2 regions of the Cellulosimicrobium composti genome follow, and region 1 is predicted to be linked to the other one. Evidence: riboswitches for the same ligand, from Rfam matches in the RefSeq annotation. Region 1 holds a riboswitch; the other holds the start of a gene.
What was found. Region 1 has a riboswitch for S-adenosylmethionine ahead of GYH36_RS17525 (methylenetetrahydrofolate reductase). Riboswitches for the same ligand answer to the same signal wherever they lie in the genome.
Positions count from the first base shown of each region.

Region 2: another riboswitch for S-adenosylmethionine. It lies ahead of GYH36_RS08405 (aminotransferase class V-fold PLP-dependent enzyme); the one in region 1 lies ahead of GYH36_RS17525 (methylenetetrahydrofolate reductase).

Region 1 is NZ_JAAFAN010000086.1:416-5,668, reverse strand. Features, by position in the region: gene GYH36_RS17540 (ATP-binding protein) at 1-346, shown strand, start outside; gene GYH36_RS17535 (hypothetical protein) at 375-638, opposite strand; gene GYH36_RS17530 (alpha/beta fold hydrolase) at 687-1,631, opposite strand; SAM riboswitch class I at 1,764-1,866, shown strand; gene GYH36_RS17525 (methylenetetrahydrofolate reductase) at 1,958-3,022, shown strand; gene metE (5-methyltetrahydropteroyltriglutamate--homocysteine S-methyltransferase) at 3,056-5,253, shown strand, end outside.
Region 2 is NZ_JAAFAN010000022.1:25,065-30,317, forward strand. Features, by position in the region: gene GYH36_RS08390 (GNAT family N-acetyltransferase) at 1-121, opposite strand, end outside; gene GYH36_RS08395 (CsbD family protein) at 213-386, shown strand; gene GYH36_RS08400 (GNAT family N-acetyltransferase) at 458-1,105, opposite strand; gene GYH36_RS08405 (aminotransferase class V-fold PLP-dependent enzyme) at 1,218-2,651, opposite strand; SAM riboswitch class IV at 2,687-2,802, opposite strand; gene GYH36_RS08410 (hypothetical protein) at 2,848-3,405, opposite strand; gene GYH36_RS08415 (rhodanese-like domain-containing protein) at 3,681-4,172, shown strand; gene GYH36_RS08420 (O-succinylhomoserine sulfhydrylase) at 4,169-5,253, shown strand, end outside.

The DNA of each region.
Region 1 (5,253 bases):
CCCCAACCTCCGCGACGGGACCTTGCTCGGATCGCTGTTCGAACACCTCGTCACTCTGGACGTCCAGGTCTATGCCGAACGGTCCGAGGCGCGGGTACGTCACCTCCGGACGGCCGACGGCGCGCACGAGATCGACATCATCGTCGAGCGTCCGGACGGCCGGGTCCTGGCGATCGAGGTCAAGCTGGCGACCACGGTCACGGACCATGACGTCCGGCACCTCACATGGCTGCGCGACAGGATCGGCGACGACCTGCTCGACACGGTCGTCGTCACCCCCGGCCCGCACGCCTACCGCCGCAGGGACGGGGTCGCCGTGGTGCCGGCCGCGTTGCTCGGCCCCTGAACGCCGCGCGCCGCCAGGATCGGCGCTCTCAGATCCAGCGCGCGCCGATCTCGTCGTGGAGCTGCTGCGTCTTCTGCACGCGCAGGACGCCGTCCTCGACCGCGACCTCCAGGCCGACCTCCCGCGCGATCGCGACGATCGCGTCGCGCTGCTCCGGGTGGTCGTCGGCGTCGCCGCCGTCCCAGAGCTCGAGCCACCGGTCGGTCGGGTCGTCGCTGCCGGAGTCGGCCCACACCCGGCAGATCCGGTCGAGCTCGTCCTGGGTCATCGGGCGGGTCGGGGTCGCGTACACGGCGGGCTCCTGTGCTCGCTCGGCGTCGGTGAGAGGTCGTGGCTCACCCTAGACCTGGGCCGGCGCGTCCGGCGCGTCGGTTCCCGCCGACCCGGCTGCCCGCCGCGCGGCGGACCCCGCCCGCTCGAGCGCGTCGTCGACGAACGCGGCGAGGAGCGCGGCGACCTCGCTGCCGTGCGTCTCGAGCAGGAAGTGGCCGGCGTCATAGACGTGCACCGCGAGAGTCTCCATGACCTCGTGGTAGGCGAGGACCTCGCGGAGGTCGAAGAACGTGTCGAACCGCCCCCAGAGGACCAGGCATGGGGGCTGGTGGCGCCGGTGGTACGCGGCGATCGCGGGGAAGCGTGCCACGTGCGAGCGGTAGTCCGTGAAGAGCCGGAACTGCAGCTCGGTCATGCCCGGGCGCGACAGCCGCTCCCAGTCGAGGTGCCACGACTCGGGCGGGTGAAGCTCCTGGACGCTCGGAGGCGATCCGGCGAGGTACTGGTCCCGGGTCCCTTCGAAGGTCAGCCAGTCCGGGAGCGCCGCCCGGTTCTCCGGGGTCGGGTCGGCCCAGAAGCGCCGGGCCGTGTCCCACGCGTCGTTGAGGCCTGCGTCGTGGGCGTTGCCGTTCTGCACGACCAGCCCCAGGACACGACCCGGGTCGCGCATCGCCAGCGAGTAGCCGACGGGGGTGCCGAAGTCGGTGACGTAGAGGACGTAGCGCTCGATCCCCAGGCTCGCGACGAGCGCCTCGGTCACGTCCGTCAGACGCTCGAACGAGTACTCCTCGGGCGGGAGCGCGTCGGAGAAGCCGAATCCCGGCAGGTCGGGGGCGACGACGTACGCGTGGTCGGCGAGCACCGGCATCACGTCCCGGAACGAGTGGGACGAGGCGGGGAAGCCGTGCAGGAGCAGCACCGCGGTGGACGATCGCACCCCGGCCTCGCGGAAGTGGACCCGCACCCCGTCGACCTCCCGGGAGAGGTGCCGCGGCTTGGACGAGTGCTTCATCGGGCTCCTCCTGAGCGCTCCGACCGACAGGTCGTGGCCGTCCGTACCGCCCATCATAGGAACGGCGCCCCAGCGGGCGTCTCAGCACGCGAGCACCCTCGACCGCATGGCGGAAGCGCCGTAGGATCGTGCCAACCATCCAGAGCGGTCGAGAGTCCTGGCTCGACGACACCGCAGCAACCCGCCGACGGAAGCCTCCCGAGGACAAAGGTGCTAACGCCAGGGTCGATGGAGTGACGCATGGTCTCAGAGGCATCCTTCGTGCACCGTCCGGGCCGCCCGTGCCCGGCGACGGTCGCGCACGCACGCACCCCCGGGGCGACGTCGTGAGCGTCGCGGACGCCGTCGGGCAGGCGCACGGCGGGGCGGCACGGCCGACCGTGTCGTTCGAGCTCATGCCGCCGCGCCGCCCGGACGCGGCGCCCAAGTTCTGGGAGACGGCGCGCCGACTCGTCGCGACGCACCCCGACTTCGTGTCCGTCACGTACGGCGCGGGCGGGACGGACCGCGCGACCGCGCGCCAGGTCGTCGGGCGCCTCCTCCAGGGCACGCCCGTGCTGCCGATCGCGCACCTCACGTGCGTCGGCGCGTCGCGCGAGGACGTCGAGGAGGTCATCTCCGACTTCCTCGACGAGGGCGTGCGCAGCTTCCTCGCGCTGCGCGGCGACCCCCCGCGCGACCAGCCGGACTGGCAGCCCGCGCCCGACGGCGTCCGGTCGTCGACCGAGCTCGTCGCGCTCCTGCGCGAGGTCGAGGCGTCGCGCTGCGCGTCCGACCCGGCCGTCGCGCTGCGCGGTGCGGCCCGCCCGCTGACGATCGCCGTCGCGACGTTCCCCGACGGCAACCCGGCCGCCCGCACGACGCGCACGCAGGAGGTGCGCCGCCTGTGGCAGAAGCAGCAGGCGGGCGCGAGCTTCGCGATCACGCAGCTCTTCTACGACGCGTCGTCGTACACCCACTTCGTCGCCGAGGCCCGCGCGGCCGGCGTGACGATCCCCATCCTCGCCGGGCTGCTGCCCACGACGGAGCCCGTGCGGCTCCGCCGCGTCGAGGAGCTCACGGGCGTGCGCGCGCCCCAGCACCTGCTGGACGCGCTCGACGCCCTGCCCGACCCGGAGGCGCAGCACGCCTACGGGATCGCGTACTCGGTCGACCTCGCGCAGCGCGTCCTCGATGCCGGTGCGCCCGGTCTGCACGTGTACACCTTCAACAAGCACCGCGCCGCTCTTGACCTGCTCGAGGGTGTCCACCTCGGCGGCGGGTCGCGCGGGACCGGCGGCAGCACCAGCGCTGCCGCGGCCCCGCTCGTCCCGGACCTGGCCAGCGGGCCGTGGGTCACCGGCACCTCCCTGCCCACGACGGGCGCCGCCACGCACGGCACGCCCGTCTGACCGGTCCGCGAGGACCAGCAAGAGGTTTCGATCATGGCCACTTCCCTACCCTTCCCTACCCAGATCCAGGCCGGCTTCCCCGCCGGCACCGTGCTCGGCTACCCCCGCATCGGGCGTCGCCGCGAGCTCAAGAGGGCCGTCGAGGCGTTCTGGGCCGGCACGACGTCGGACGACGCGCTCGAGGCCACGGCCCGCGAGCTGCGGCTCGCGACCGTGCGCCGGCTCGTCGACCTCGGCCTCGGCGCCGACGACGCGTCCGTCCCCGGCTCGTTCTCCTACTACGACCAGGTGCTCGACGTCGCCGCCCTCCTCGGGGCGGTCCCGTCGCGGTTCGCGCACCTCGCCGACGCCGACGGCCGCCTCGACCTCGCGGGCTACTTCACCGTGGCACGCGGCCAGGGGGACGACGCCCCGCTCGAGATGACCAAGTGGTTCGACACGAACTACCACTACCTCGTGCCCGAGATCGGCCCGGACACCCCGATCCGGTTCGTCGACGACCGCGTCGTGCGCGAGTTCGTCGAGGCGAAGGAGGCGGGCGTCGTGACGCGGCCCGTCGTCGTCGGGCCCGTGACGTTCCTCGCGCTGTCCAAGGCCGCCGACGACGCACCCGCCGGGTATTCGCCGCTCGACCGCCTCGACGACGTCGTCGCCGCCTACGCCGACCTGCTGCGCGCGCTCGCCGCCGCGGGGGCGCCGTGGGTCCAGCTCGACGAGCCGATCCTCGTCACCGACTCGGCCGACGTGCCGTTCGCCGACCTCGCCGCCGCGGTGGAGTCCGCGTACCGCGCGCTCGCGACCGACCTCCGCCCCGTGCCGGACCCGGGGTCCTCACCGGACCCGTCCTCGAGCCCCGCCGCGACCCCGGGTTCGGCGCAGGACGCGCGGCCCGCGATCCTCGTCGCGACGCCGTTCGGCGGGCTGAAGACGTCGCCGGACGCCGACGGCGCGACCTTCGACTTCCTGGCGACCCTCGCGGGCACGGACGTCGAGGCGGTCGCGATCGACGCCGTCCGTGCGGACCTTCCGGACTCGCCGTACGACGACCTCGTGTCGAAGACGCTCGTCGTCGGCGTGATCGACGGGCACAACGTGTGGCGTGCCGACCTCGCCGCGAGGCTCGAGGTGCTCGATGCCGCGCGCGGCCTCGGGGCGGGCGCCGTCGCCGTCGGCACGTCGACCTCGCTGCTGCACGTGCCGCACGACGTCGAGGACGAGACCTTTGCCGAGCCCGGCACGGCGTCGGGCACGACGCTCGACCCGCGCCTGCGCGACTGGCTCGCGTTCGCGGACCAGAAGGTCGGCGAGGTCGCGACGCTCGCCCGCGCGCTGACCGAGGGTCGTGAGGCCGTCGCGGACCAGATCGAGGCGTCCCGCGCGGCCGTGGCGTCGCGCGCGGAGGCGAGCGGCGTCGTCGTGCCCGCGGTGCGCGAGCGTGCGGACGCACTGACGGACGCGGACTTCGCGCGCGGCGACCACGCCGAGCGCGCGGCCGCGCAGGCCGAGCGCCTGAACCTGCCGCCGCTGCCGACGACGACGATCGGCTCGTTCCCGCAGACGCCCGAGATCCGCCGCGCCCGCGCGCTGTGGACGAAGGGCGAGCTCTCCGACGCGGACTACACGACCGCGATGCGCGAGGAGATCGCGCGCGTCGTCGCGCTCCAGGAGGACCTGGGACTCGACGTGCTCGTGCACGGCGAGCCCGAGCGCAACGACATGGTGCAGTACTTCGCGGAGCACCTCGACGGGTTCGCGGTCACGGCGAACGGCTGGGTGCAGTCGTACGGGTCGCGCTGCGTGCGGCCGCCGATCCTGTGGGGCGACGTCACGCGGCCCGCGCCGATCACGGTCGAGTGGTCCGCGTACACGGCGTCCCTCACCGAGAAGCCGGTCAAGGGCATGCTGACCGGCCCGGTGACGATCCTCGCGTGGTCGTTCGTGCGCGACGACCAGCCGCTCGGCGACACCGCGAACCAGGTGGGTCTGGCGCTGCGCGACGAGATCGCGGACCTGGAGGCTGCCGGCATCGGGGTCGTCCAGGTCGACGAGCCCGCGCTGCGCGAGCTCTTGCCGCTGCGCCGCGCGGACCAGCCCGCGTACCTCGACTGGTCGGTGCGCGCGTTCCGGCTCGCGACGTCGGGCGTGGCCGCGGCGACGCAGGTCCACACGCACCTGTGCTACTCGGAGTTCGGCGAGGTCATCGGCGCGATCGACGGCCTCGACGCGGACGT
Region 2 (5,253 bases), on a different contig from region 1:
CGGCGCTCGCCATGCCGGCCCAGAGGCCGTCGTCGACGATCGCGCCGAGCGCCGCGGCGTGCCGTTCGGCGAGCGGTTCGAGGCGGACGCCGAAGCCTTCGAGGGTGGTGTCGTGCTGCACCCGCACATCCCACCACACGCGTTGCTGCCGACGGCGTGCGAGCGGGCGGACCCCTGCCTACGGTCGGGCGGTACCGACGAGAGGAGCACCCATGGGACTCGGAGACAAGGCCAAGCACGCCGCCGAGGAGGCGGGCGGCAAGCTCAAGGAGGGCGCGGGCAAGGCCACGGACAACGAGCGCCTCGAGGCCGAGGGAAAGACCGACCAGACGAAGGCCGACCTCAAGCAGGCCGGTGACGACGTCAAGGACGCCTTCGACCGGTAGTCCCGACCGTCGAGCGCTTCGCGAGGGTCCCGCTCCGGCGGGGCCCTCGCGGCGTCTGCGGCCCGGTCGCGCTACGACGCGGCGAGCGGCTGCGCGAGCCCGCCGAGGGCCGGCGCCAGGACGGGGACGACGCGCGGGGCGGTGATCCGCTCGAGCAGGCCCACCTCCACGCCGGGCCACTCGGGCGCGAGGACCGAGAACATCACGGAGTCGGCGCGCGTGCCGTCCGGCGCGGCGCGGTGGCCGCGCATGACGCCCTCCTCGTAGGCGCCGAGGCGGCGCATCGCGCCGAGCGAGCGCTCGTTGCGCGCGTCGACGCGGAACCCCACGCGGTGCACGTCCCACGTCTCGAACGCGTGCCGCATGAGCAGCCACTTCGTCACCGGGTTGACGAGGCTCCCCCACGCCGTGCGGGCGTAGAACGTGCGCCCGATCTCGACCCGCCGGTCCACGAGCGACAGGTCGCGGAACGCGGTGCTGCCGAGCACCGCGCCGGGTCGGCCGTCGGCGTCGACCGCGCGCACGACGAAGCCCGTGAGGTCGGGCGCGGCACGCGTCGCGGCCACGAGCTCGGCCATCCCCGCGACCCCGAACGGCATGGGGACGCTCATGCCTGACCACATCGCCTCGTCGACGAGGCCGGCCAGCGTCTCAGCGTGCTCCGGGGCCAGCGGTTCCAGCCGGAACCCGTGCCCCGAGAGGACGACGTCGTGCAGCACAGCGCATATCAGTGCACACGCGGAACACCGCGCCAAGAGGGTCGAGCGACGCGGTGGACAACGCTCGGCGACGGCCCGGTGAACGCGCTGCGCCGCGGTCCGAGGACGCCGGTCAGACGGCCGGTCCGCAGCCCGCGGCGTCGGCGAGGAAGCCCGCCGCGGCGGTCGCGAAAAGGCCCTCCAGACCGGAGCCCGCGGGCACGGGACGGGGGTCGTCCGCGACGGCCCAGCAGCCGTCGACCACCTCGTACCGCGCCGCCGGGCCCTGCTCGACGTACGCGCGCACCGCCTCGACGAGGCGCACGACGTCCGCCCCGGTCGTCCCGACGCCGACCGACGCGCGGATCGCGCCGGCGTCGTACCCGAGGCGCGCGAGCAGCGGGTGGGCGCAGAACCGGCCGTCGCGCACGCCGATGCCGTGCTCGGCCGAGAGGTAGGCGGCGACGAGGCCGGGGTCGTGCCCCTCGACGGAGAACGTCACGACGCCCACCGGGTCGACGGCGTCGTCCCAGACCCGCACGACGTGCACGCCCGGCACCGCCTCCAAGCCGTCGACGAGCGCCGCGCGGAGCGTCGCCTCGTGCGCGTGCAGGTCGGCCGGGTCGAGCGCGCCGAGCGCGTCGCACGCGGCCGCGAGCGCCGCGGCGCCCACGACGTTCGGCGACCCGGCTTCGTGGCGCGCGGGCGCCGTCTGCCACTGCGTCCCGGTCACGGCGACCTGGCGCACGGCGCCGCCGCCCGCGAGGTATGGCGTGCCCCCGTCGAGCCAGTCGCGGCGCCCAACGAGCGCGCCCGCGCCGAACGGCGCGTACGTCTTGTGTCCGGAGAACGCGACGTAGTCCACGCCCGAGTCCGCGAGGGAGAACCCGCGGTGCGGCACGAGCTGGGCGCCGTCGAGCACGACGCGCGCTCCGGCGTCGTGCGCGATCCGCACGACGTCCGCGACGGGCAGCGACTCGCCCGTGACGTTCGACGCGCCCGTCACCGCGACGAGCGCGTACGGGAAGCGCGCGAGCTCCGTGCGCAGCCCCGACAGCGTCTCCGCGACGGACGCGCCGCCCGCGAGGACGGTCGCGCCACCCGTGCGCTGCCACGGCAGGAGGTTCGCGTGGTGCTCGACGTCGAGGACGAGCACGCGCCCGGGCGTGCCGTCCGCGTTCGCCGGGACGCAACCCGCGAGCAGGTTGAGCGAGTCGGTCGTGTTGCGCGTGACGACGGTGACGTCGTCCTCGCGCGCGCCGACGAACGCACCGATCGTGCGGCGCGACGCCTCGTAGAGCGCCGTCGAGACCTGGGACAGGTAGCCCGCGCCACGGTGCACGCTCGCGTAGAGCGGCAGCACCTCGGTCACGCGGTCCGCGACCGACCGCAGGGCCGGCGCCGACGCGGCGACGTCGAGGTTGGCGTACGGGACTCTGCGGCCGTCGACGAGCGGGACGAGCGTGTCCCCGCCGACGACGGGCAGGAGGGCGGGCGCGTCGGCGAGCGCCGCGAGGTCAGGGGCCGGGGCGTCCGTCGGACACGAGACGTCGGCGAGAGCAGTCATGGCACAGTCCTCCGAGGGCGGTCCGGGGACGGTGATCCCCGCGCTTGCCACGCGCCGGTCGGCGTGCGGCCTGGTCGTCACCCGGGGCACCCCGCCGCGAGAGGAGGGTTGCCGGCCAGCAAACCGGGGTTTCACGCTGGCACTCATGACCTGCGTCCCAGGATGTGCGCGCGGGACGCCGCGTGTCAACCGGTGGTCACGGCGTCTCGGATTGCGGGACGCAGTCGGCGGGTGGCGGGTCCACAGGCCAGCCGCTCTCGTCGACCGCGAACGACTCGAGCACGTCGCCGGTGCGCGCGTCGAGCACCACGACCGAGTCGGCCGGCCACCGCGCCGGGTCGCCCGGCGGCGCCGTGGGCGGGCGCTGGAGGCGCACACCGCGAGCGTGCGCCTCGATCACCGCACCCGTGCGGGTGCTCGCGAGCACGACCTCCGGGTGTGCGTCGGCGTAGGCGTCGCACGCCTCGCCGTTCCCGTCCGAGCTCCACCAGCCCTCGTATCCTCCGACGACGAGGTCAGCGAGATCGATCGGCTCACCTGTCTCCGCGTCGAGGGCAGCGCGGGTGGGGAAGGGCGAGACGAGGTCCTCCTCGGGTTCGACCTGGACCACCCGCGGCCGCTGGGTGGACAGACCGGCGCCGTCCCCCACGACGGCCACCTCGGCCACCGCCCGCGGCACCTCCTCGCCCTCGGGCGCCGTCCACAGCAGGACGACACCCGCCACGACCACTCCGGCGACCGCGGCCGCGGCCACCGCACGTCCTCGCGCGATCCGCACCGATCCCCCAGCCCGCCGGGACCCCCGCCCGGCCGCGGCCACGTTAGCGCGACCGTCCGACGTCGGGCACCCCGGCCTGCGGGCCGCTCCCCGAGACGGGCGTTCCGCGCGTCGGACACGTGGCGTACGATCCCGAGCAACCATCCGGAGCGGCCGAGTGACGTGGCACGTCGACGCCGCAGCAACCCCCCGGTCCGTCGCGAGGCGGCCGGGCGCAGGGTGCTACTGCCACGATCGATGGAGGAGGACTCATGAGCGACCAGTCCCAGCAGACGTCGGCACCCAGGCCGGCACCGCCCGACGCCCGACCCGCCGTCGGCTACGCCGGCGACCTCACCCCGCAGCAGGCGTGGGACCTGCTCGCGAGCGACGAGCGGGCCGTCCTCGTGGACGTCCGCACCGAGGGCGAGTGGCGCACGATCGGCGTTCCCGACGCCACCGACCTCGGCCGCGAGGTCGTGTTCGACGAGTGGGTGACCCCGGCCGGCCCCAACCCCCGGTTCGTGGACCAGCTCGTCGAGGCCGGCCTGACGCCGGGCGAGGAGCGCCCCGTCGTGTTCCTGTGCCGCTCGGGCCAGCGCTCGATCGGCGCCGCGCGTGCCGCGACCGCCGCGGGGCTCGGGCCGTCGTACAACGTGCTCGAGGGCTTCGAGGGCGCGCAGGGCTTCTCGGGCCTGCGCGACGTCGAGGGCTGGAAGGTCCGCGGCCTGCCGACGACGACGTACGACGAGGCGGCGCGGTGAGCGCGTCCCTGCCCGGGAGCGTGCCCGGCGGCTCCGGCCGCAAGCCCCTGCCCGCGACCGCCCGTCCCGCAACGCTCGCCGTGCGCGGCGGCCACGCGCGCACCGACTTCCAGGAGACGTCCGAGGCGCTGTTCCTCACGCAGGGCTACACGTACGACCGCGCGGCCGACGCCGAGGCCGCGTTCAAGGGCGAGCTCGACCGGTTCGTGTACTCGCGCTACGGCAACCCGACCGTGCACACGTTCGAGGAGCGCCTGCGCCTCCTGGAGGGCGCGGGGGCCTGCTACGCGACGGCGTCCGGCATGTCCGCGGTGTTCACGGCGCTCGCCGCGCTCGTGGGCTCCGGGTCGCGCATCGTCGCGGCGCGCGCGCTGTTCGGGTCGAGCCTCGTCATCTTCGACGAGATCTTCGCGAAGTGGGGCGTGCGCACGGACTACGTCGACGGGCACGTGCTGTCGCAGTGGGAGGAGGCGCTCTCCACGCCCGCGGACGTCGTGTTCTTCGAGACGCCGTCCAACCCCATGCAGGACATCGTCGACGCGCGGCGCGTGAGCGAGCTCGCGCACGCCGCCGGCGCAGTCGTGGTGCTCGACAACGTGTTCGCGACGCCGCTGCTGCAGAAGCCGCTGGAGCTCGGGGCGGACGTCGTCGTGTACTCGGCGACCAAGCACATCGACGGCCAGGGCCGCGTGCTCGGCGGGGCGATCCTCGGGACGGAGGAGTTCGTCCACGGGCCCGTGCAGACGTTCGTCCGCAACACCGGCCCGTCGCTCTCGGCGTTCAACGCGTGGGTGCTGCTCAAGGGACTGGAGACGATGCCCGTGCGTGTCGCGGCGCAGAACGCCGCCGCACAGCAGGTCGCGGAGGCGCTGGAGCAGCTCCCCGGAATCGGGCGCGTGCGGTACCCGTTCCTCGGGTCGCACCCGCAGCGCGAGCTCGCGCAGTCGCAGCAGAGCGGCGGCGGGACCGTCGTGACGTTCGACCTCGCCGTGCCCGAGGGCACCGACCCCGAGACGGCGAAGAAGCGCGCGTTCACGTTCCTGGACGCGCTGCAGGTCGTCGACATCTCGAACAACCTCGG